Regions from separate parts of the Paenibacillus sp. FSL k6-2145 genome, predicted to be linked through region 1. Evidence: a T-box and tRNA genes for the amino acid it is inferred to sense, from the RefSeq annotation. Region 1 holds a T-box; the other holds one or more tRNA genes.
What was found. The T-box of region 1 lies ahead of NZ043_RS02780 (valine--tRNA ligase). A T-box ahead of a tRNA ligase gene usually reads a tRNA of that ligase, here a tRNA-Val.
Positions count from the first base shown of each region.

Region 2: it has a tRNA-Val gene. The T-box ahead of NZ043_RS02780 (valine--tRNA ligase) is inferred to sense a tRNA for this amino acid. The anticodon was not compared.

Region 1 is NZ_CP150267.1:615,541-627,794, reverse strand. It holds gene hemB (porphobilinogen synthase) at 1-536, shown strand, start outside; gene hemL (glutamate-1-semialdehyde 2,1-aminomutase) at 563-1,867, shown strand; gene NZ043_RS02790 (RluA family pseudouridine synthase) at 1,864-2,769, shown strand; gene NZ043_RS02785 (LysM peptidoglycan-binding domain-containing protein) at 3,137-4,723, shown strand; T-box leader at 4,879-5,160, shown strand; gene NZ043_RS02780 (valine--tRNA ligase) at 5,221-7,887, shown strand; gene NZ043_RS02775 (folylpolyglutamate synthase/dihydrofolate synthase family protein) at 7,966-9,342, shown strand; gene murC (UDP-N-acetylmuramate--L-alanine ligase) at 9,399-10,718, shown strand; gene NZ043_RS02765 (SPOR domain-containing protein) at 10,837-12,066, shown strand; gene NZ043_RS02760 (DUF4321 domain-containing protein) at 12,212-12,254, shown strand, end outside.
Region 2 is NZ_CP150267.1:6,957,358-6,969,611, forward strand. It holds gene NZ043_RS30815 (hypothetical protein) at 1-205, opposite strand, end outside; gene NZ043_RS30820 (M1 family metallopeptidase) at 378-2,588, opposite strand; tRNA gene NZ043_RS30825 (tRNA-Val) at 2,832-2,903, opposite strand; gene NZ043_RS30830 (hypothetical protein) at 3,103-3,360, shown strand; gene NZ043_RS30835 (GNAT family N-acetyltransferase) at 3,599-4,042, shown strand; gene NZ043_RS30840 (DUF3892 domain-containing protein) at 4,155-4,391, shown strand; gene NZ043_RS30845 (hypothetical protein) at 4,466-4,747, opposite strand; gene NZ043_RS30850 (hypothetical protein) at 4,731-4,952, opposite strand; gene NZ043_RS30855 (DUF3889 domain-containing protein) at 5,148-5,468, opposite strand; gene NZ043_RS30860 (hypothetical protein) at 5,525-5,833, opposite strand; gene NZ043_RS30865 (manganese catalase family protein) at 6,088-6,990, shown strand; gene NZ043_RS30870 (DUF6809 family protein) at 7,206-7,505, opposite strand; gene NZ043_RS30875 (ribbon-helix-helix domain-containing protein) at 7,645-7,824, opposite strand; gene NZ043_RS30880 (DUF3626 domain-containing protein) at 8,128-9,213, opposite strand; gene NZ043_RS30885 (DUF5071 domain-containing protein) at 9,298-9,699, opposite strand; gene NZ043_RS30890 (DUF3221 domain-containing protein) at 9,749-10,318, opposite strand; gene NZ043_RS30895 (hypothetical protein) at 10,444-10,773, opposite strand; gene NZ043_RS30900 (ABC transporter ATP-binding protein) at 11,007-12,254, opposite strand, start outside.

The DNA.
Region 1 (12,254 bases):
TGCAAACTGCAGTGTCACAAGCCAAAGCAGGAGCGGACATTATTGCACCATCCAACATGATGGATGGATTTGTACAAGCGATCCGTGCCGGGCTGGATGAGAATGGATTCAGTCACATTCCGATTATGTCTTACTCTGTTAAATATGCATCTGCATTCTATGGCCCATTCCGCGAGGCGGCAGATTCCACGCCACAATTCGGAGACCGCAAGTCGTATCAGATGGACCCGGCGAACGCGCGTGAAGCCTTGCGTGAAGCAGAGACGGATGTGCTCGAAGGAGCGGACATGTTGATGGTAAAACCATCCCTTTCCTATCTGGATGTTATGCGCACCATCAAGGATCAATTTGATCTTCCGCTTGTTGCCTATAATGTAAGTGGCGAGTATGCCATGGTGAAGGCGGCGGCGATTCAAGGCTGGATCGATGAGAAAAAAGTCGCCATGGAAATCCTGCTCAGCATGAAACGCGCAGGTGCAGATATGATCATTACCTACTACGGAAAAGACGCTTCACGCTGGTTGGCTGAGAAATAAAATAAATTACATTAAGGAGGATATTCATGACTGCACAACAAGGTAATCGTCGAAATGATGAGCGCTCACGCAGCGCGTTTGAGGAAGCGAAGCAGTACATACCCGGGGGTGTGAACAGCCCTGTACGCGCATTCAAATCGGTGGGACTTACTCCGATCTATGCAGAACGCGGCGAAGGGTCCAAAATCTACGATATTGATGGCAATGTTTTTATTGACTATGTGGGATCGTGGGGCCCACTCATTATGGGACATGCACACCCTGACGTTGTAGAAGCTTTGCGTGAGACAGCCCTCAAAGGAACAAGTTTTGGTGCGCCTACCTTGCTGGAGACCGAGATGGCAAAACTCGTCTGTGAGCGTGTACCTTCTATCGATATCGTGCGGATGGTTAATTCCGGTACGGAAGCAACGATGAGTGCCATTCGACTGGCACGCGGAGTAACCGGACGCAGTAAAATTCTGAAGTTTGAAGGATCATATCATGGACATGCCGACAGCTTGCTGATCAAGGCGGGTTCAGGTGTTGCAACACTGGGTCTGCCGGATAGTCCAGGTGTACCTGAAGGTGTAGCTGTGAATACAATTACGGTACCTTACAACGATCTGGAGTCCGTTAAGCTTGCTTTTGAACGTTATGGTGAAGAACTGGCCGCTGTTATTGTGGAACCTGTGGCAGGTAACATGGGGGTTGTACCTCCGGCTTCCGGTTTCCTTGAAGGCCTGCGCAGTTTGACGACCCAATATGGCAGCCTGCTTATTTTTGACGAAGTCATGACCGGTTTCCGCGTAGGGTTGAACTGTGCTCAGGGACGGTATGGGGTTACACCTGACCTGACTTGTCTGGGTAAAGTGATCGGTGGCGGACTCCCGGTTGGTGCTTATGGTGGCCGTCGCGATCTGATGGAACAGATTGCTCCAACAGGACCGATCTATCAGGCGGGTACACTTAGTGGGAACCCGCTGGCTATGGCCGCAGGATATACGACGCTCAAATTGTTAACACCAGAGGTCTATGACCGTCTGGAGACATTGTCTGCACGTCTGCAAGCCGGATTCGAGAAAAATGCAGCTGAGACGGGTGTTGCGATAACCATCAACCGTGTGGGTTCCATGGTTTGTCCATTCTTCAGTGCCGTTCCCGTAACTAATTATGATATTGCCAAAGAAAGCAATCTGGATCAATTCCGTCGTTATTTTGCGGCCATGATTGATCAAGGTGTGAGTGTTGCTCCTTCGCAATACGAAGGTATGTTTGTCTCTGGTGTGCATACAGAGCAGGATATTGACGATACGATTGAGGCGAATCGTAAAGCTCTTCAATCGCTATGACCATCAAAAGTTGGAAACGCCGCGGGGAATGGCTTGAGCTGATGCCAGGGAAAGCCGTAACAGGCAGTTCAGACAAACCGATGGCTGCAGAGCAATGGCTATTGTCTGAGCTTCAGTTTCCGGAGAAACTGCTTCGTCAGCTGAAATCAAACCAAGGAATACAACTTGCAGGGGACCGGCTTCGGCTGGCCCTTTTTGCGTCCCAGCCAATCGATGTTGAGCCACGCTGGGCTGATGTGGATGTATTGTTTGAGGATGATTTCTGTCTGGTTATGCACAAACCGGCAGGCATGAAACTGCATCCAGATGGAAGCCGTGCTGATCAGGCCATCACGCTGGATCATGTGGTTGCCTCCTATTATGAAATGAACGGAATACAGGCGAGTGTACGCCATGTTCATCGACTGGATGAGGATACAACGGGACCTGTCCTATATGCCAAAAATGCTTTTGCCCTCGCCAAACTGGATGAAGCGATGCGTCGCAAAGAGATTGGCCGTCATTATGTAGCCATTGCAGGTGGACAAATCCCCCTTGAACTCCACAAAATTGATGCTCCGATTGGCAAGGACAGACATCACAAACAGCGCAGGCGTGTCTCGGAAGGTGGACAGGAAGCTGTTACTCATGTAGAGATCGTCGAAGTGTGGGAACGAGCAACCCTTGTACGATTAAAGCTGGATACAGGACGTACACACCAAATTCGTGTACACCTGAGCTACGCGGGACACCCGCTCATTGGTGATGCGTTGTATGGAGGTAGAGCGGATGCCATTGGGCGACAAGCACTTCACGGAGAGATGCTTAGGTTTAGTCATCCGTTAACCGGAGCGATGATTGAAGTGAGCGACCCTTGGCCATCCGATTTCACACAATTGGCAGAGCGTGAGGTGGCTTACTAATACACTATTTAAGTTCGACTAACTATTTACACGAAAACGGAAAGGATAGAAACAACCAGAAGAAGCAAAGCGTTCGCCTAAAAGCTTTCTGAAAGAAAGCTGCTTCGGAAGCATAAGCTATCCCCGGATTTTCCCTTTTATAAAAAGGAATGAAAAAAATCTGGGGATAACAGCGATCAGAGGGTTGTTCTGTCATTGGAGTGACAGTGTAAATAACCATGAGTTGAACATATATAGCAAGGTTTTTCAAAAGGTGGCATGCTCCTCTCATTCAAGGCATATAGATGGGGTAACGAAGGATTTGGACCATGGATCAGTCCCATGAGAAGGATCATGGTGAACATATGCCGAAAGGAGGACGCCACCTTTGTTGAATCAACCTTATGGTTTGCGGTTCGATATTTATGAGCGCGTTCATTTGTCTGAGGGAGTCCCTGCGATTGAGGAATTGGAGGAGATTGAACTATACCCGCGCATTCAAGTCATAGGGCAGGATGATCATGCCACGTTAAGAGGGCATCTTTTACTTACAGGTGCGTACAGAGGAGAAAATGAGGCTTCAGAGGAGCTCAAACATTTTATTCCCGTGGAGATCACAGTGCCGCTGAACCGGGTCAGATCGATTGAGGATATTTCCATCGAGATCGAAAATTTTGACGTGGATCTGTTATCCAATCGCAGTCTGAACATTACAGGCGTATTGTCGCTGCGAGGCATCGAGGGGTTTCCTGTTGAAGAGCCACAAGTGTGGTCAGCAGATGAGTTTACAGTTGTTCATTCACCTGATGCTCAGCAATCCAACCGTTCCGATGAAGCAGCACAGACAGGCAGCGACCCCAACACATTTGCACAAGAGTACCTGCTCCAGCGGAGTGAGGAAGAGAGACTTGCGAATGCAGCAGAACTTGCATATGGTGCCCCGGAATTCGCTGACCTGTCTACAAGGGAAGAGACATTAAGGAATAGCGAAGAATGGCAGCAAGAATATGCGGATTCGTCATCGGCCGAGCCAATTCAATCTGAGGAGCAAAGTGCGGAGTACGCTAACGAAAACAGACAACCTGATGTAAACGAAGATCCCGCCTCCCTGACAGAGAATGGGGATGAATTGGCATCTCATGAGCAATACAGCGAACCTTCTCCGATCTCGTCATTTATGGCTGAGACCGCAGATCGGTTAGCTTCTTACCCTGAGTCGGAACCATTGCTGCCTCTGGAAGATGAGTCTTCGGGTTGGTCCGAGCCTTCCGTGGATGCATTGCCTGCGAACTCGAGAAGTGCAGATCAAGCAGTCACAGAGCCTACTGCTCAATCATCTAATGAGTTGGCAGCACCGGATGTACCGGACGCACCAGAGGTATGGCACTTCGAATCAGCGAGATCTGTACCTCAGCAGGAGAATCAGGCAGTTGCCGATGTCCCGAGCGAATCACAGGCGGAGAACTGGCAAGGTGTATTTGCTTCGTCTGAACCACCAGGCAACGCTGAGGAAGACCGACCGTCTTTTGAAGCGACTGGGGCAGACGAGTTCGTACAGAACGAAGCATTTGTTCCTGAACCTGTGGCTGAGACGGAAGACAAGCCGGAGCTGAAGGTTGCTTTTGGCAGCAAAAAAGAATCCGCACCACGGCAAGAAGAGGGCGTAGGTATCTCTTCCTTGTTATCCTCGGGCAGAGCGGCACGCGATGCTGAAGTGGAGCGAGGCGATGAGGTTCCTGCGGGTGTGGTACAGGAAGAAACATATCCAGCTGATGATGTGGAATGGAAGAACCTGTTCCTGGGAACGATTGTCGACCAGACCCCATTCCGCAAGGTGAAACTGTGCATCGTTCAGCGAGAAGACACACTGGATGCCATTGCAGATCGATATCAATTGAGCACGAGGGAACTTCAGTTGTATAACCGATTATCTGAGCAGGTTGTGGAAGAAGGTCAGATATTGTACATCCCTTAATCCGTACTTAAAGCCTTCGTTATGACCCGTGATCCCCTTGAGGATTGCGGGTTTTTGCATGATTCGTCCTGAACCTGCATTCCAGCGCTCTTTATCCGCTGTTGTCAGGTTGACTATCGCGCACGAGCAAGGTATGATGTGTGTAGGTTTTTTGAAGAACAACGTGGAACGGGAGTAGTAGACAGTATGACCTTTCAGAGAGTGGAATTGCAGCGCTGTGAGATTCCGCAGGAACCAACTGATCGAAGTCGCCCGGGAGTTGCCTGTTTGAATACAAGAGATGAATGAGATTTATCGTCATTTATTTCTGAGGTAGGATGGGCCGGTAGCAGCCGTTATCTGCTTGAAGTGTCACGTCATGTACAGAGGGTGAAGTCTATCTTGCTGTAGGCGTGAAACAAAGGTGGTACCGCGAAAGCTAACCTTTCGTCCTTTGATGGATGAAAGGTTTTTTTGTTTTTTTTGGCGAAGATGATGAAGTAACGGAGGAATGACACATGTCTGAGGAAAAAAAATCAGCTGCAACAGAAATGCCGACCACTTACGATCCTAAGGCGGCAGAGGACAAATGGTACTCCACCTGGATGGAGCGCGGATATTTCAAAGCCGGTCAACGTAAGGATGCCGAGCCGTATACGATTGTAATTCCACCCCCGAATGTAACCGGGATGCTGCACATTGGACATGCGCTTGATTTTACACTGCAGGATATTCTGATCCGTACCAAACGGATGCAAGGTTACGACGCACTATGGCTTCCAGGTTCCGACCATGCAGGTATTGCTACCCAAACCAAAGTGGAGCAGAAGCTGCGTGAAGAAGGTCTGACTCGTTATGATCTGGGACGGGAGAAGTTTCTGGAGAAAGTATGGGACTGGAAAGATCAATATGCCACTACCATTCGTCAACAATGGGGCAAAATGGGATTGTCGCTTGATTACTCACGTGAACGTTTTACGCTGGATGAAGGTCTGTCCCAAGCGGTTCGTAAAGTATTTGTTCAACTGTATGAAAAAGGCCTTATTTACCGAGGCAAACGCATCATTAACTGGGATCCGGTGAACCGGACAGCTCTGTCCGACATTGAGGTTGAATATAAAGAGGTTCAGGGTCACTTGTACCATCTGCGTTACCCGCTCAAAGACGGGAGTGGCTACGTTACAGTGGCAACAACGCGTCCTGAAACGATGCTGGGTGATACAGCGGTTGCTGTTCATCCGAAGGATGAGCGTTATGCAGATATGATTGGTAAAGTACTTGTACTGCCTATCATTGGACGCGAAATTCCAATTATCGCTGATGATTATGTGGATAAAGAGTTCGGGAGTGGTGCAGTTAAAATCACGCCTGCACATGATCCAAATGACTTTGAAGTAGGTCTTCGTCATGATCTGCCTCAAATTACGGTAATGGATGAGAGCGGCACAATGAATGCTGAGGCTGGCAAGTATCAGGGACTGGATCGCAGTGACTGCCGCAAGCAGATTGTTGCTGACTTGAAAGAGCAGGGCGTATTGATCAATATCGAGGATCACACGCATCAGGTTGGACACAGTGAGCGTACCGGAGCTGTTGTTGAGCCGTATCTGTCTACACAGTGGTTCGTTGAGATGAAGCCACTTGCAGAGAGAGCGATTAAGAAACAACAGAGTGGTGAAGGAGTTAATTTTGTTCCAGATCGTTTTGAGAAAACCTATCTGAACTGGATCGAAAACGTTCGTGACTGGTGTATTTCCCGTCAACTGTGGTGGGGACATCGTATTCCTGCTTGGTATGATGAAGAAACGGGTGAAATCATTGTATCTGCTGAAGATCCAACAACGCTGCCAGAGTATGCTGGACGCAAGCTCAGACAGGACGAAGACGTACTCGATACTTGGTTTAGCTCCGGCTTATGGCCATTCTCCACACTAGGCTGGCCGGAAGATACGGAAGACCTGAAACGTTATTATCCGACAAGTGTACTTGTGACAGGGTATGACATCATATATTTCTGGGTTGCACGTATGATTTTCACTGCATTGGAATTCACCGATGAGATTCCGTTCAAGGATGTGCTGATGCATGGTCTTGTTCGTGATGCAGATGGACGCAAAATGTCCAAATCACTGGGCAACGGTGTAGATCCGCTGGATGTGATTGAGAAATACGGCGCAGATGCAATGCGTTACATGATCTCAACCAGCAGCACGCCAGGTCAGGATCTCCGTTTCCGTTGGGAACGGGTGGAACAGGCTCGGAATTTCGCCAACAAGATCTGGAATGCTTCGCGCTTTGCATTGATGAATCTGGAAGGATTCACTTATGAGGAACGTGACATTAGCGGAGAGCTTGGTACAGCGGATTATTGGATTTTGCACCGTCTGAACGAAACTTCCCGCGATATTACGCGTCTAATCGAAGCGTATGAATTTGGGGAAACGGGTCGTGTGTTGTATAACTTTATCTGGGATGACCTGTGTGACTGGTACATTGAGTTTGCTAAGCTGTCCTTCTATGGGGAAGATCCGGTTGCCAAGAAGAAAACACAATCCGTGCTTGCTTATGTTCTGGATCAGACGATGCGCCTGATTCATCCGTTTATGCCATACATCTCCGAAGAGATCTGGCAGCATCTGCCACATGAAGGTGAGACCATTACGTTGGCAGCATGGCCGGTATATGATCCTGCTCTTGAGAACCCAGAGGCTGTTGCCGAGATGAACCTGCTCATGGATACCATTCGTGCAGTTCGAAACATTCGTGCAGAAGTGAACGTGCCGATGAGCAAAAAGATCGAGTTGATGGTCAAAGCAAATAGTGCTGAGACGTCCAGCATCATTGAGCGTAACAGTCACTACATCAAACGTTTCTGTAATACGTCCGAGTTCGATAGTGGGCTGGATTTAAACTCACCGGATAAGGCAATGACTGCGATCATTACGGGGGCAGAACTATACTTGCCGCTCGCAGGTCTCATTGATATCGAGCAGGAAGTGGCTCGTTTGGAGAAAGAGTTGGAGAACCTTGAGGGCGAAGTTCTCCGTGTAGAGAAAAAACTGGCGAACGAAGGCTTTGTTGCCAAAGCTCCTGCCAAAGTTATTGAGGAAGAGCGCGCCAAGCAAGCAGATTATTCCGATAAACGGGATAAAGTGATTGCACGAATCAAGGAACTTAAAGGTTAATATATTTGGGTCGGATGGAGAGCGATTATGCCATCCGGCCGCTTTTTTCACTCAAACTCGGGACCGAAGGTGAATCAGATGACGGAATTAGACGGGACAGATGCAGCAGCTCCTTTACTTACGTATAACGAGGCCGTGGACTGGATCAATGGCCTTATTCCTTTTGGCATCCGACCTGGATTGGAACGAATCGAGAGTCTGATGTCCATGTTAGGCAATCCACACCAACGTCTCAAATTTATTCATGTCGCGGGAACGAACGGCAAAGGTTCGACTTGCGCTTTTTTGACGTCAGTGCTTCTTCAGGCTGGATATGATGTGGGTACCTTTACGTCGCCTTATATCACCAAGTTTACAAACCGTTTTCAATACAACGGTGAGGATATTCCTGAAGAAATCCTGCTTAAGCTCTCGAATCGATTACAACCACTGGTCATGGAAATGGCCTCCACTCCGCTTGGATCACCCACGATGTTTGAGGTGTCCACGGCTCTCGCGCTTCTGTACTATGCAGAGGAGTGTTACCCTGACGTTGTGGTATGGGAGACGGGGCTAGGGGGAAGGATGGACGTAACGAATATTGTCGCACCTGTTGTGTCCGTCATCACCAACATTGGTATGGATCATACGGATGTGCTTGGAGATACGATTGAGCAGATTGCTGGAGAAAAGGCAGGTATTATCAAGCCGGGAGTACCCGTTGTGACTTGCGCGACTCAACCCGAAGCTGTGAAGGTGATTCAGGAGAAAGCACAGCAGCTTCAATCAAGCGTGTATTTGGCTGGAGATCAATTCTCTTATCATAGACTGGACAGCAATGAGAACGGACAATCTTTTCATTTTACAGGCCCGTTTCGTGATCTGGACGTTCGCATACGCATGCAGGGCTCACATCAATGTGACAATGCAGCGGCCGCACTTATGGTTCTTGAATTGCTTAGACAATACATGGCATTTATGTTGGATGACAACGATATTGCACTTGGACTGGAGAATGCTTTCTGGGCAGGAAGATTCGAAAAAGTCGTCGATGAACCTCGAATTGTGCTTGATGGAGCACATAATCCAGAAGGGGCAGAGTCACTGGCCAAGAGCATTATGGATGTCTATCCGCACAACAAGTTAATTTTGATGATGGGTATGTTGGCAAATAAGCATCACGAAGCGTATTTGCAGCATATACTGCCACTAGTGGATACGCTGATCCTGACCGAGCCAGATTTCCGACGCAAAATGGATGCAGCCGAATTGCTGCAGATTGTCGAACGGGTACGTCCCGCCATTGCGAAGCAGGAACTGGAAATCATCGTCGAGCCCGAATGGGCAAAGGCACTTGATCTATTGAAGTCACGGACGGAAGCGGAAGATCTGGGGGTGGTCTCCGGCACACTGTACCTGATTGCGGATGTGCGGGCAGCCCTTTTGCATCAAACCGATTCTGAAAAAGGTTGGTGAAAGTTTTGTTAAATACATCGGAACACGTTCATTTTATAGGGATTGGCGGATATGGCATGAGTGCCATCGCAAGAGTTATGTTGGAAATGGGATACACCGTTACCGGATCGGATGTCGCTTCACAGGAGTTGACCGAGAAGTTGGCAGCCAAGGGAGCGAAAATATATATCGGACATACGGCAGAGCACGTCACTGGAGCAGATCTTGTTGTCTACTCTACGGCAGCGCCTGCTGATAATGTGGAACGGGTAGCAGCTGCAGAGCTGAACATTCCGATTCTGCATCGTTCCCAGATGCTTGCACGTTTGTTGAACGAACGTAAAGGTGTGGCTGTGGCTGGAGCTCACGGTAAAACAACCACCTCATCCATGATTGCACTTGTTATGGATAAATGTGATACGGACCCGACATATATCATTGGCGGAGAAATCATGAATGTCGGCACCAACGCCAAGGCAGGCCAGGGCGACTGGGTAGTCGCTGAGGCGGACGAGAGCGATGGTTCATTTTTGCAGTACCATCCATGGCTCGGTATTGTAACGAATATTGAGGCAGATCATCTGGAGAATTATAACAGTGATTTTGAAGAGCTCAAAAAGGCTTATGTGCAGTTCCTGAGCCAGATTCGTCCGGAAGGAACAGCGATTGTGTGTTCTGACGACGAGAATGTTCAAGCGATTTTGCCAGAACTCAAGTCACGGATTACAACTTATGGTATTGATCGTGCTGCGGATTATACGGCAACGGATATTGTATTGGGCGATCGCCGTATCTCCTTTACGATGAATCATCAGGGTGCTGCTATGGGCACGGTGGAATTATCAGTGCCGGGTAAGCATAACGTTTATAATGCGATGGCTACTGTGATTACCTGTCTGGAAGCAGGCATTCCATTTGAGAAGATTGTGGCAGCTATCATTCAGTTCCACGGAGCCAAACGCAGATTCCAGGTATTGGGCGAGGCGCGCGATATGCTGATCATTGATGATTATGCTCATCACCCGACTGAGATTGAAGCTACCATTAGTGCCGCCAAAGCAACGGGCAAACGTATTATTGCGGTATTCCAGCCACAGCGTTATACGCGTACGTTCTTCCTGCTGGATGCGTTCAGTCGTGCTTTCGCGGAAGCGGATGAGGTGCTTATTACGGATATCTATTCTCCTGCAGGCGAAAAACAGATCGAAGGGGTAACCTCAGCCAGACTGGTTGAACTGATCGTTCAAAACAGTAATGCTTCTGCACGTTACCTCCCTACAAAAGAAGAAGTTGTAGCTGATCTGCAGCATCGTTTGCAGCCAGGAGATCTTGTGATTACGATGGGTGCAGGTGATATTTGGAAAGTCGGCGATACACTTGCCAAAGGTTTGAAATAAATCAAATGAGAAATCGCCTGTCTTCGATACGAAGCAGGCGTTTTTTTTGCGTTATATGGAATGTTTTCTCCAGTCTCTGCATATAGCTGATATAAATGGGACAAAGGAGAGGGTACGGGTGAGCAATGCTAGAATGACGTTTCGCTTCGGGGATCATGAGTCGGACAAGCCTGAAAACAAGAGGATATCCGCGTCCAGTCCATTGGTGACGTTAAGTGAAGAATTACCGCATAATCAACCGCTAACGCCTAAGCAGATGGATACAACCCCATCATGGACGCCTGAGGATATCCCCGGAGACTGGGGAGAGACGGTGCTGACAAGCTCTACTGTACCTGAACCTGACGAGCGGGTGAGCCATGATTCGAACTTGAACTTGGATGAGGCCCATTATTTTGGGAACCGTACCGGTTACGGTTATGTTAATCACACCGATAATCCGGAGGAAGAGCGTCGTGATCTGTCCAATACACATGATGATCAAGGCCACGACTGGCTTGCAGATTCGGAGAACTATTCCTATAAACGCAATCGCCCTCCAAGGGGATGGAAAATGATTGGTTCTGTCACTGGGGCACTTGTTACCGGAGCGCTTTTCGGCATGGTTATTCTTTCATTTTTCAATAAAGAAGGAGCCGTCAAGCCAGGCGATCTTCTGCCCGTCAATCAGGCAGTTTCCACTGTGACGGGTCAGGAGGGGGCTGCAGGTACAGAACAGCAGGTTCAGACAGCGGCGACTGGCAGCACGTATTATGCACTTCAATACGGCGTATTCAGTTCTCCTGAACGAGCTGAGCAAGCCAAGCTTGAGCTGGCTCAGGCAGGTATAGCCGCGGGTTCTGATCCTGAAGATGGCAATCGAGTATATGCAGGCATTTCAGCTGATCGTGAAGAGGCCAAGCTACTTAGCTCCAGGCTAAAAGCCCAGGGAGTTGAACTGTACGTCAAGGAGATCGTGAACCCTGAGATCAATCCGGCTATATTCGGTGGCAAGCAAGAGGATGTGCAGCTTTTCTTCACAAACAGTTCTGCACTGGTTGAACAATTATCTACCTTGTCCATTCAGCAGCTGGGTCAGTCTGCTCCGGCAGCAGTCTCTACAGAAACAATGACCGCGATTCAAAATAAGCACGAGTCATGGCTGACGGGATTGAATAGTCTTACACCTGGTCTGACCGCAGATGTACAACCTATTATTGGCGGAATGGAGAAATCAATGAACAGTGCAATTACGGCTATCGCGGAGTACAACAAAAACCCGGATGATGTGCACATGTGGTCCGTGCAGTCCGATCTGATGGAATATGTACTGCAGCAGAAAAAATGGCTCGAAGCGATAAAGCAGTAACATGCTCTTTCCCATAACAACGCTTGGAAATACCCATCCGGCAAGGAACTGGAAATAGTTCCCCTTGCCGGATTTGTGTTTGTATTGACGTACAAAACCCCGTATAATAATGTGGGTGTCAAAAAATGGCGAGGGAAGATTACCGATGAAAAAAAACTTCGGCATGTTATTGCTGTTTCTGCTGCTCG
Region 2 (12,254 bases), 770 kb from region 1:
AAACATCCGAAGCGTCCTTTAATAGGATTGAATAATCAACAACATTACCCTCATTCGCAGCTGACTCCTGAGAAATACGAATGATAGGGCGAATTCTAGCACTATATGAATACGCTTTCATTTTAGTGATTCCTTTAATTCCTTTACCGTTGCAATCAGCCATTGTCCCTTTCATTGGTACGCCCGGATAATGTTGATCCTTCATATTAATCCCTCCTATTGTATTCTCCCGATAAGTATATTCATGAAGTTACCTTTCTGTTAAAGCATTATGCCCATCTTGCAGCCTATTATTCTAAGTCTGGTTTTTCATAACAAGACTAAACAGGCTAACCAATAAGAATTGGCTAACCTGTTGAAGGAAAAATTTGTACTATTTACTCCGCAAAAAGTGAAGATATGGGATTCGCAACTTTTTTATCGGATTTCTCCTTGCCTTGGTTATCCAATACATAGTACTGGTAAAAGTCGTTAGTGAATCCGATAGTTTGTTGTATTTTCATCATAAATGGTTCAAATCTTGCCTCACTTAGATGATCTTCATTCCAGAAATAGTGAAGCATCAACCGATTCTGATTATAAGGATGTTTGGTAATGTACGCGCCGGCAGCCAGCGGTTGCTTCATAGTCTGCTTCCAGTCAAAACCAATCTGATTCGCCCGGTCCATGATGCTGGATTTCAAAGCCTGCACCACTCCGTTTGACTTCGCATTGCCAATCACAATCAGGTTGCTGGTAGCCATGTCCTTTTTCAATTTTTGCTTCAGTTCACGGCGATCCCTAACCACGTCATACTTCACACCACTCATATCCAAAAACGAGGTCAGCTGACTCACGATTGCTTCCTGCTGCTTGTCTGCTATCTTGCTTACCCGATCACTGAGCACAATGGTTAAACGCTCACCCTGAAGAACTTTATCCATCATGCGGTTCATAACTTCAAAAGGTAAATCCGGAATCAGTTTCATGACTGTCTGATACTGTAATTGAAAAACGTCATGCAAATAGGCGGTTCGCTCTTCCAACGACAGCTGGTATTCAGGCTTCAACACAAAATTAGGTTTATATAGTGCTGTCTCCATTTCCATACGCTGTTCTTTTCCGAGCACATCTTCAATGGTATGAAGAAGTCCATCAATCGTTGCATTCTGGTACACGTATCGATTGAAATATTCTTTCATAAATTGATCAAACTTCTCTTCACCGACGGAGCGGTAAAACTGGTATATCGCTTGTCGTCCTTTTTGATAGAAGACCAGACTAGCCAAGTCCTCTACCTCATCATTCGTTGACGCAATCGCCACCTCTACGGATGAATCATCAAACTGTAAGGATCTAAAGCCATTAAGCTTGTCTCCGTGTTTCTCGGCAAAATAGACCATCGAAAAATCTGCAAATCCTTCATCCAGGAAAGACTCTTTCTCTGAATTATTCCCAATTAATGCATGAAACCACTGATGCGCAATCTCATGCACAAATGTCGTATCTTTCTCTGGAACAGCACCGCTTTGAATCTGTCCCATCTGAATGAGCCTCGCATACTCCACGGCTACACCTTGTACATACGTCTCAACAATCCGAAACTCTGGATAAGGATACTTGCCATATTTCTCACTATAGAAATCGATGACCTTGAATGCCTGATTAATGTACCGGTCAACGATCTTTTTCTTGGATGGATCATCGTTGTAATAATAGTATTCCACCGTCAGACCGTTACGGGTAACCCTCTCCACCTGAAGGTTTGGACTAGCAAAGAATGCAAACTCCCTTGTATTCTCAGCCACAGCAGAAACAACTTTACGACCATGTTCTGTACTGTCTTGAGTGGTGATTATACCCGGCATGGCTACCTGATACTCATCAGGAACATTTAATTGAACTTCAAAGTCCGATGAGGTGTAATAATCGCTCTCAAATGTTCGACTATACGGTGCCTTGTTCCATTGATGCTTAACCTCGTCGTATACAGACATCACCGGGAACCAGTGTGCACCATTGATCATGTCCTTATAGTAGGAAACTCGCTGTGTGCCATAGGGTATATTCAACTGAAACTCCAGTTGGAATGATACCGATTCACCTGGTTGAACGGGCTCTTTCAACTGTACGGTCAACGCTTGGTTTTCCTTATGGAAATCCAGCGATTGGCTATCTGCTGTTACAGCCTGAATATCGATGCCACCCAGAAAGTCCTCCGCTGTCTTCTCTTGATGATCTTTACTAATCTTTTCATTATGCTGTTGGTACATGCTCGCCTGTGTAGACTTCGACAGGTTCGCATCAGCATACGTATGGAGGACTACTTGCTTCAGAGTATCCTTGCTTGTGTTACGGTACGTAATCTTTTCGTTACCCCGGAGAGTCATGTCCTTCTCATTCAGCCGAGCCTGGATCTGGTATTGAATTGGGGCATGCTCCAGGGAGTCTTTCTGTGTGTTATGCATCTTCGTAGAAACAAGTGATGGGACTGCTTCCGCGGCAATAACCCCCATGTTGGCAAGTGGGCTTGTTGCTAGTATTAAGGCGAGTGTACCCGCGATCCCTACTCTGGCTAACTTTGATGTAAATAGACTTGAATAATTCATAAGTTCTCTCCTCTAAAAAGTGTCTGTTGATCTCAGAACCAAGTATAGAAGACGAACCTTACGCTGAATTTATGTTTTATTTAAGTTTTGTTTAAAAAAAGAGGAAAGAACCTGTACCATTAAGTATATTTATTATCAACAAAAACCACCTACATATGTTATTGGAGGTAGCAATATTATTATAAAAAAAACAACCCCTCTTGAGATATAATTCTCAAAAGGAGTTGCCTTTCATTTTACATATAGGACGAGTGGGGATCGAACCCACGACCCTTACCCTGTCAAGATAATGCTCTCCCGCTGAGCTATCGCCCTGTAATAATTAAGATGTTAACGGTCATACCACTATCTTTAGCTGAGCTAACAGATCATGATACATAATTATTTCCCAATCAAGTAACAGTATCATATCAAGTAACCGTGTTCATTGTCAATGATTTATTTGGTTATAATTCACCCGAAATGGTGCACAATAAAGGAAAGATTACCATTTCTACAACGAGGTGAATTCCCTATGAGAAATTTAACAAAACGGTCAAAATCCAATAAACATACATTTACCAAAAGCTTCTTTCTCTTTGCTGGGCTTATGATTCTCAGTACAACCGTTACTGGTTGCGGCTTGGAGCGGGATGAACATACGGTTCAATTCCAACAGTTAAAACAACCCAATGAAAATGTTGAATCTCTGCCCGTCTGGCTGGACGTATACTCCAAGTCTGTAATTCAAGATGTATATTCTCCACGAGGAAGCAGTGAAGTATTACCGTGAAGATTAACAGGTGAATTACTCATCTTCATCCCACTTGCGTGAGTATGCTTTCTTCGTAACGTAATACAACAGAGTAATCATTCCCGTCGACATTAACAATGTAATGATCATGATGCCTGTCATGCCCATCACTACCCCCTCCTCTCCCAATATGTTCCAGACTTCACTATACAGGAAAAACATTTTTTTGTATAATTCAGTCTGATATGTCGCGCAAGAGCAGAAAGAAGGAATGGAATTGGCAGCTGAGATTAGTTATGTAACGACGCAAGAACAACTGGAACAAGCCCTGGGTATTCGCAATCACGTTTTTGTGATCGAGCAGCAGGTGCCTGCCGAGATTGAGATTGATCACTACGATGTCATCAGTCCGGATGTGCATCACGTTTTGTTAAGTACGGAAGGGCAAGCTGTAGCTACAGGACGTCTGATCTATTACAGCAAGGATACGGCCAAAATGCAGCGGATCGCGGTGCTTGAGTCTCATCGTTCATTCGGTTATGGACGCGTGCTTCTGCTTGCGATGGAGGAACTGGCACGTGAACTCGGTTTATCCTATTCCCTACTGGATGCTCAATGTCAGGCGCAGAAATTCTATGAGAAACTGGGCTATGAAGTAATTTCGGAAGAACCTTTTTATGATGCAGATATTCTGCATGTTCGTATGAAAAAGAGTCTGTAAATCTTCGGCATTGGCAAGTCTGATCAGCATATGATGCATACTTCCCAAGAATTCGGATAGGCTAATCAGGTAAACAGATTCCTATCTCGTCATATAAGGAGAGTGTGACATCATGGATCAATCGACACGCGAGAGTTTCACAGCCGTACAGAAAAATGGCGACGGTGACCTGACAGCCTTTCAGACTTCAGCAGGACGTGTACTGGATTACCAACAAGCACTTGCAGAAGTAAAGGCTGGCGCTATTGCCGGCGTGAATGTATTTAAAGGCAAAGATGGCGAAATGTATATTCGCGGCGATGCCGACGGTGACCCAACCAACAACCTGGACCAACTTCCCCACTTCTAAAATAGATGCACAGATCGTACGTGTTACACAGAAGCGCCAATCCGGTTATCCGGGTTGGCGTTTTCTTATTAGAATTAGTAGTCCGTAAAATATTTTACGGAGTCCCCGGAAGGCTGGCTTTTGCGAATCGGCTGTTGCACCTGTTCCCATGCCTGCAAAATCTGTATCCCTTCGAGAGTAGACCGATTCTCCCACGCGATGTGTCCGGTGCGTTCAAGCTCCAGCAATGACTCATGAATGTAAGCTCTGCTCCGTCCCGTCTTATTCTCTAGTTCATCCATACGCGGCAACCTGCGCCGTTGTCCTGCATAGTTCACCATAATACGCAAAATCTTGCGTTCAAAGTCGTTCAGCATACTTTACCTCCCCATTCAGATCCGTAACAGGACGCCATGCCAGAATACCTTGCTCCAGAAATGTTCGGGGTGAGCCTTCTTTTCCCGCCGATGCTCTAATCATCCCTCCACGTACACTGTTAATTCGAATCTGTCGCTGCGTAATCTGCCCTGCACGATCCATGTAGACAAGCTCCACCATCTGGCCAATATATTTCCCTAGCATTATCATCCCTCCGATAAGAACGTTTGTTTGTATTTCATATTATATGCGAACATAAGTTCTTTATTCAATAGTAAAAAAAGGATTTTGTAAAATAAAAAAACCAGACTTTCACCTTAACGATCAAGGGAGTCTGGTTCCTCTAATAATGCTGCTCATATAACTACGTGACTTGTAATGACCCAGTTCAGTAACGGATCAGTGTCGATCCGATTCCGAAAATTGCACTTTTTTTAATTGCTGTGTAGATGGATTAAAATCAACATTCACATAGACCGCGAACTGCTTGCCATCTTTGGCACGAACCCATAGCTTGAACTGTTCCCGTGACTGATCCGCTGTTAGAGAGGTACGACCGATGTGCTTATAGTCCAAAATATCCACATTATATTTGGTCTGTGTTTCTTTGACCGCAATAATTCCCCACTTCGCATAATCAGGGATGGCGCCACCTGTTCCTGATGTAATTCCGGCTAAACTCAGGACTACCGACATGACGGTAACAATGAGCATTCTCATTTCACTCACTCCTTGGGACAATATATTTCTGTTATATTGCCCGTCCGGGTTTCATTTTACACGAATAAACGAAAGATCCAGGCCAGTGGCCGTAGGGAAAAAGGAACCACATGAACAAGACGGTCCAACGAATCAGGCGGCTCTGTCCGGAAACTCATTCCCCAGTCACCCGAGAAAAATGGTTGTTGTGTCTGTAGTTCCTGAGGACGTTCCAACCCGTATTTCTTCTCAAGTAACTGCCTCGTTGCTTCATCCACCTGAACCTCGTTCGTACCGGCGTATGCTGTGACAGACTCGCTGCTTATGTACATCAGCATCATCAGAAACATCGAAATCCACACTATTTTTACCCAACGTTTGTTCATCTTTAACTCCTTTATGTACCTTAATTCTCTTGTAACTGGAAGCCCCATTTAAAGGTTAGATTATACATAAAATTCACGGAATTGGAAATAACAAAAGGGAGAAGATATGCAGCATGCGATGCAATACTTAAGTCCCATTTGGTTGATTTTATGTTTAAAAAAGGGAATAACCGTGTAATAGGCCATGACAGCCTGACTTAATGGCTAACATTTCTACATGTTCTGCAATACCACTTTGAGGAGGTTACACCCGAATGTTCAAACGCTTGGATGAAATTCTGATTGAGATTCCCAATGTCGAGAAGCCCGATCCGAATGCAGCGGCAGCCATACAGGAATTGCTCGGCGGCAAATTCGGAGAAATGTCAACGTTGAACAACTACCTCTATCAATCGTTTAATTTTCGCTCCAAAGAAAAGTTAAAGCCCTTCTATGATCTGGTCATGAGTATTACGGCCGAAGAATTGGGACATGTTGAGCTGGTGTCTCACGGGATTAACAAATGTCTTAGAGGATCAACCGAGTACAAAGAACCCGACGATACGCCGCTAGGTTCCGTGAAAGATGCTCGTCTGTCTTATCACTATCTGGCAGGTGCACAAGGCGCAATGCCTTTTGACTCTATGGGTAATCCATGGACGGGAGCAAACGTCTTCAACAGCGGCAATCTGGTCGAAGATCTGTTGCACAACTTTTTCCTCGAATGTGGAGCGCGTACGCATAAAATGAAGGTATATGAGATGACAGATCACCCCGCAGCCCGCGAAGTGGTTGGTTTCCTGCTGGTACGTGGCGGCGTGCATGTTGTCGCATATGCAAAAGCACTTGAGATTGCAACTGGCGTAAATGTGACCAAGCTGGTTCCTATTCCCTCACTGAACAACAAAGCCTTCAACGAGGCTCGCAAATATGAAGAAAAAGGGGTACACACCAAGCTGTATACCTATAGTGATAAAGATTTCAACGCCATTGGTCAGATCTGGAAAGGAACTCACCCCGAAGATGGACAACCTCTGGAAGTAATCCAGGGTATACCAGAAGGTTTCCCGATCCCGGAAGCTCCTGCGGTCGAGGAAGAATTCGCACCAGGCATTTCGCAAGAAGACTTCAAAGAGATTGCTCGCCGTCTGAAGATGGCGGGGAATATTGCGGATTAAGGAACAATTTGTTTAACAGGTTCTTTCCCTATATATATTGTTAACTCTATGTTTAAGTGAAGCCCTTGAACCCTGCTGCTGAATGCAGAGAGGATTCGAGGGCTTTGTTATAATCAATTTATGATACAATTTTATGATGCAAAATGAGCATGTTGTATGCACGTCATTTTCTGAGAAATTAGCTGTAAAAGTAAACCGGATCTCTGTTCACATCGTTAAACTTCGTTAAACTCCAACACCGATTCCTCCCGCTGACTCATGACTTCAATGAGCATGTTGGCACCCAGACGAAAACCTTGTGCAAACGCTGCTTCCGTATGCATGCCCTCACATCTGCCACACAAGTCAAATAACTGTTCAAGCTCATGGAATTCTTCCTCGCTCAATCGATTCTTCCACTGCTCTGTCAGAGCTGCAATCTGCCGTCCTAACGCTTGGTATTCAGGATGTGTCGGCATCATCATCTCATCCGGTCGAAGTCGTCCATTATATAATGCTTCTAATATCGAATTCATGTGCATCCTCCTGTATATCTTCTCGCACCTCACTTGAATGAACGTTCTGCACATGGTAGGATATTTATGCAGTCGCTCATTCAAGTGATTGCGGTATAGGAAGCAGCGTGTTCTTCGCGGGACTAGCGCTGCTTCCTTTTTATTTTTGGAGCTCGTCGTAAATCATCTCAATCCCTTTGCGAACGATGTCTGATCGATTCGTATTCAGCTTCTCAGCCGAAATATCGAGCTTGTTCATAATTTCCTCGTCAACACGTATCTCAATCGTTCTGCTTTTGGGTTTGTCAGATTTAGGCCGCCCCATCTTTTTGGCGGACATTTGCTTCACCTCTTTTTTTGTCCTGACAACAATATATTATTGCCCGGACAAAAAGTCAATGTATTTGTAAAACATACGTTCGTTTTTGTCACAACAGATTCATAGATAAATCTATAGTCAGTAATCCGTTTGAATGATAAAAAAACAAACAACCTTGAAAGGCTAGGCGCTTAAGGTTGTTAGAGTACTATTATTGATTAACAATTAAGATTCAGGAGATACGCAAACAAGTAGGAAAAAGAATTTGTTGTTTTAGCATTTTTATCACTACATATTCAATATTTTTAATTTCGAAAAATGTTTTCACTTTTCCACTGGCTTTCCATATCTCACTAAAACATGCCAGAGTAATTTTAATTCTTGTAGAACTTCTTTGTAGGTTCCTCGATCGATCCAATGACTTGGATTTTGTTTCAATTCCATAGCTGCAGAGCCAATGATATTTGCATCAATAAAATCACTTTTGGCAATTCTTTTGGCCAGTGAAGGCATCGAAGGACCACGAAAATCATTAGGAACCTCATCAACCAATAGTGTAAAACCCATGTGCCAATGGAGATCAATGGAATACTTTAGACAAATCTGCTCCAAGATTCGTCCGGTATGGGTGCCTTTAAATGATGGATCCGCAACAAGCATCTTGACATCTTTTTCAAGAGAAATGTCACCATGAACCTGAGTTTCGATATAATGGTCCAGATTTCGGTTTGGCTCTTGGTTGGATGGATTTTGGAAGGGTTTCTCAAGATTGACGAGCATATGGCCGATGAACTTTTGAACCGTTAGATTTCTTTCGCCAATGGCAAAACCACTATAGAATACATCCCTCATGAGAGCAGCCAAAATAAGGTCAAATTCCTCATACGTTCCCTTTTCCTCGGGGTCTTGGTGAGAATCCAAATAGGTATACGTGCAACGCTGGGAGACCTCAGTGGATAAAAGGAAGTAACATGATCCAAAACGAGGAGCAGGTCCATCGGGATGTAACATGACATGGAGTGCCCCATACTTGGGCCGTTCGCTATTGGTTGAGCCGTTGATTTGGTACGCTCCGCCAAACATTTTATTTTCCCAAACGTCACGTTCACCGCCTGAAAATGCGGATACACTTCCATTAGATAAGAAAGTCTCAAACTGACTTTTATAAATCCCCTGCTCAAGTAGTGCTTCAGCCACGCTTTTCATGGACAGATCTAATCGATCTGGGTGAAAGTGTAACGCGATCCTTGCATGAGATTTTAGTTTGGCGATAGCATCTTCAAATGTCTTCAGCTCGATATTGGACATATGAAGGATTTCCCTAATGGTTTGGTCCGCCTCATTTTTGCGGCTTCTTGCATATTTGGTTACATGCTCTTGAGCTAATTGCTGAGACCTTGATAACTCCATGGGCGGAAGAGTCCTTTCTCTTTTTATAAAATCATAATGGCGTTTTCCTTGTTTATCATATAGATTGTAGCCTAGTATCTCCACTTACCTCTCGTTGGTCTCCTTCATCTTTTCCAAAAGCTCCACGATAACCTCATCCAACTCCTCAAGTACCTCACTCGGTGTAGGAGACTCAAGTATCCTTACCAAATCCGACCGTAGCATACTTAGATGAGATACAGGCAATCGATCAATTAATCCGACCAAAATGAAATATTCCCACTGTGGATCTTGGGTTTGCAATACATCTTTAATATGAGGAATTAAGTCTTCGCCCAGTCTCAATAGTAGATCCTCTACCGGCTTAGAGATAGGCCAATTCCCGTCTTGTAACCACTCCATAAGCTCTGGGATGATAACTTTTAATTCGACATCACTGAACTCACTTAACTTACGCACCGCTTCATAATCAAACTTATCGCGGGGAAGGCACTCCCTAATATCCATTTAAACTTCCTTCCTCAATCTCAATGTGCAAAATCATACCCCACCTGTGTTACTCGACTGGCGCTACATCGTCTACTTTGATATCAATCTCATCTTGATTCTCCGTCGTTGACATCGCATCTCTCATGCGAATCGTCCACGTTCCTGCATCATGATCAAATTGTACATCTTCAATCACTGGAACACGGATGTTCTCTGTATCAAGTGAAAGAAGTCCACTACGAATCGCATCCGCATCCGTCATATGCCCACCATCCGGTGCCACTGGACAAGATACCGCTATCTTTTCTGCTCTGGCCTGCCCGGGATAGGGTTGATTTTCCGGGCCTCCATCTGTCCAGACTTCAACATAGGAGCCGATCTGCGGATCAGGTGCATTGGAGAACCATTTTGCCGGATAATATCGATCGGCTCCTCCATTGGAACTGTTATCCCGGTAGGCAGGATCAACAACAAGAATGGAATCGTCTTTACGATCAACCACATAACCAGTGAATCCATCTTCACTTGGTGCATCGGCTTGAGTCTGCACGGAGTTGCACTCGATCTGTTCTGAACATCCGGTAAGGCATACGATTAGGGTTGAGAGCAACATAAAGACTTGACGAAGATAGGACATATGTAAATCCCCCTTTACTAACACCTCTTTCTAAGCTTAACGTTTCATATCAGGTTATTGTTACAAATACTGCCGTTAGCTCACCTTTAACATACTCATGGGCCCAGCACGACCAACCCATATATTCACTTCTTTATATTCCTTTTATACACATACCTGCCCCATACCACCAACGCCGCGCATAACAAGATCACACAATAGGCCCAAACAAACAGCATGGCAAGCCCCAAGCCGATGTTGGCATCCAGGCGCTCATCAAAGATCTCTGTGTATAGCGAAAAACCGAGTGGCACAGCCCCGATAATGAAAAGCCCAATGAACCATCCACCCCAGCGTCGAAAACCAGACCCCGCGCCAGGACTGGAAAGTTTACGAACTCCTTTAATGAGAAGCCACAAAATTAGAATAAATAATAGACAGGTCATAAGAATTTTAAGCATGTCGTTCATCTGCATCTCGTTCGCCTCCTACGCTATAAATAATGATGAGTATCTTAACCAAGTAGTGTTTGAGACTTGATGATCATTACCCGTTTCCATGTCCCTTGATCACAGGCAGACACAATTCAGCACCCCAGACCTACATCCTATTCACATCACAGAAAAAAATGCCATCGTTCTGACTCCTTCCAAGTCATGAACGATGGCATTACTTCTCTTATTAACATTGTTAACCCATATCGAACAGGTTACGCGCCAAACTGCGCATAGTGAAGGCGGCTGTACACCCCACCTGCTGCGAGTAATTCTTCATGACGTCCCTGCTCCGTAATACCTTGTTCAGCAACGACAATAATGCGGTCTGCATTTTTGATCGTAGCCAATCGGTGAGCAATAACCAGTGTGGTCCGGCCCTCGGACAGTTCAGCAAGGGATTGCTGAATCGCCGCTTCCGTTTCTGTATCCAGCGCGGATGTGGCTTCGTCCAGGATCAGAATTGGTGGGTTTTTCAGGAACATACGGGCAATAGACAAACGCTGTTTCTGTCCACCGGACAGCTTCACGCCGCGTTCACCAATTAACGTATCCAATCCTTCCGGCATCGATTGAATCAAAGGTTCCATCTGTGCACGTCTGGCGGCCATCCAGATTTCTTCTTCGGATGCGTCCAGCTTGCCGTAGGCAATATTCTCGCGAATGGTTCCATCGAAGAGGAATACATCCTGTTGTACAATACCGATCTGACTGCGCAAGGAGTCCAGCGTCATGTCCTGTATCTCCTGACCATCAATCGTGATGCGACCTTCCAGCACATCATAGAATCGTGGCAGCAGACTGCACAGCGTTGTTTTACCTGCACCCGATGGACCGACGAGGGCCACAGTTTCTCCTGCATGTACATTAAGATCGATACCTTTGAGTACAGGCTCCTGATCCGAATAACCAAAGGTCACTTGCTCATAACAAATATCTCCACGCAAATGGGATACCGCAACGGCCCCTGGACGATCTTCCACATCCGGTTCCATATCAAGCAGCTCCGTATAACGTTTGAAGCCTGCAATCCCTTTCGGATACGTCTCAATAACCGAGTTGATCTTCTGAATCGGTGTCAGGAACACATTGGACAACATAATAAATGCAATGAACTGACCGTAGGTCATACTGCCGTTAATGACAAACCATGTTCCGCATACCAGGACAAAGAGGGATACCAGCTTCATCAGCATATAACTGACAGAGGAATTCCAGGCCATGATTTTGTATGCGATCAGCTTCGTTTGACGGAAACGACCGTTGTTCACAGCGAATTGTGCTTTTTCATGCTCTTCATTAGCAAAAGCCTGAACAACACGGATACCTGTGATATTGTTCTCTACACGAGCGTTGAAGTCTGCAATATCTCCGAACATTCGGCTGAATGCCTTGGACATTTTGCTACCAAAGTAGAGCGACAGATAAATAATCAGCGGTACGATGATAAAGGTTAACACCGC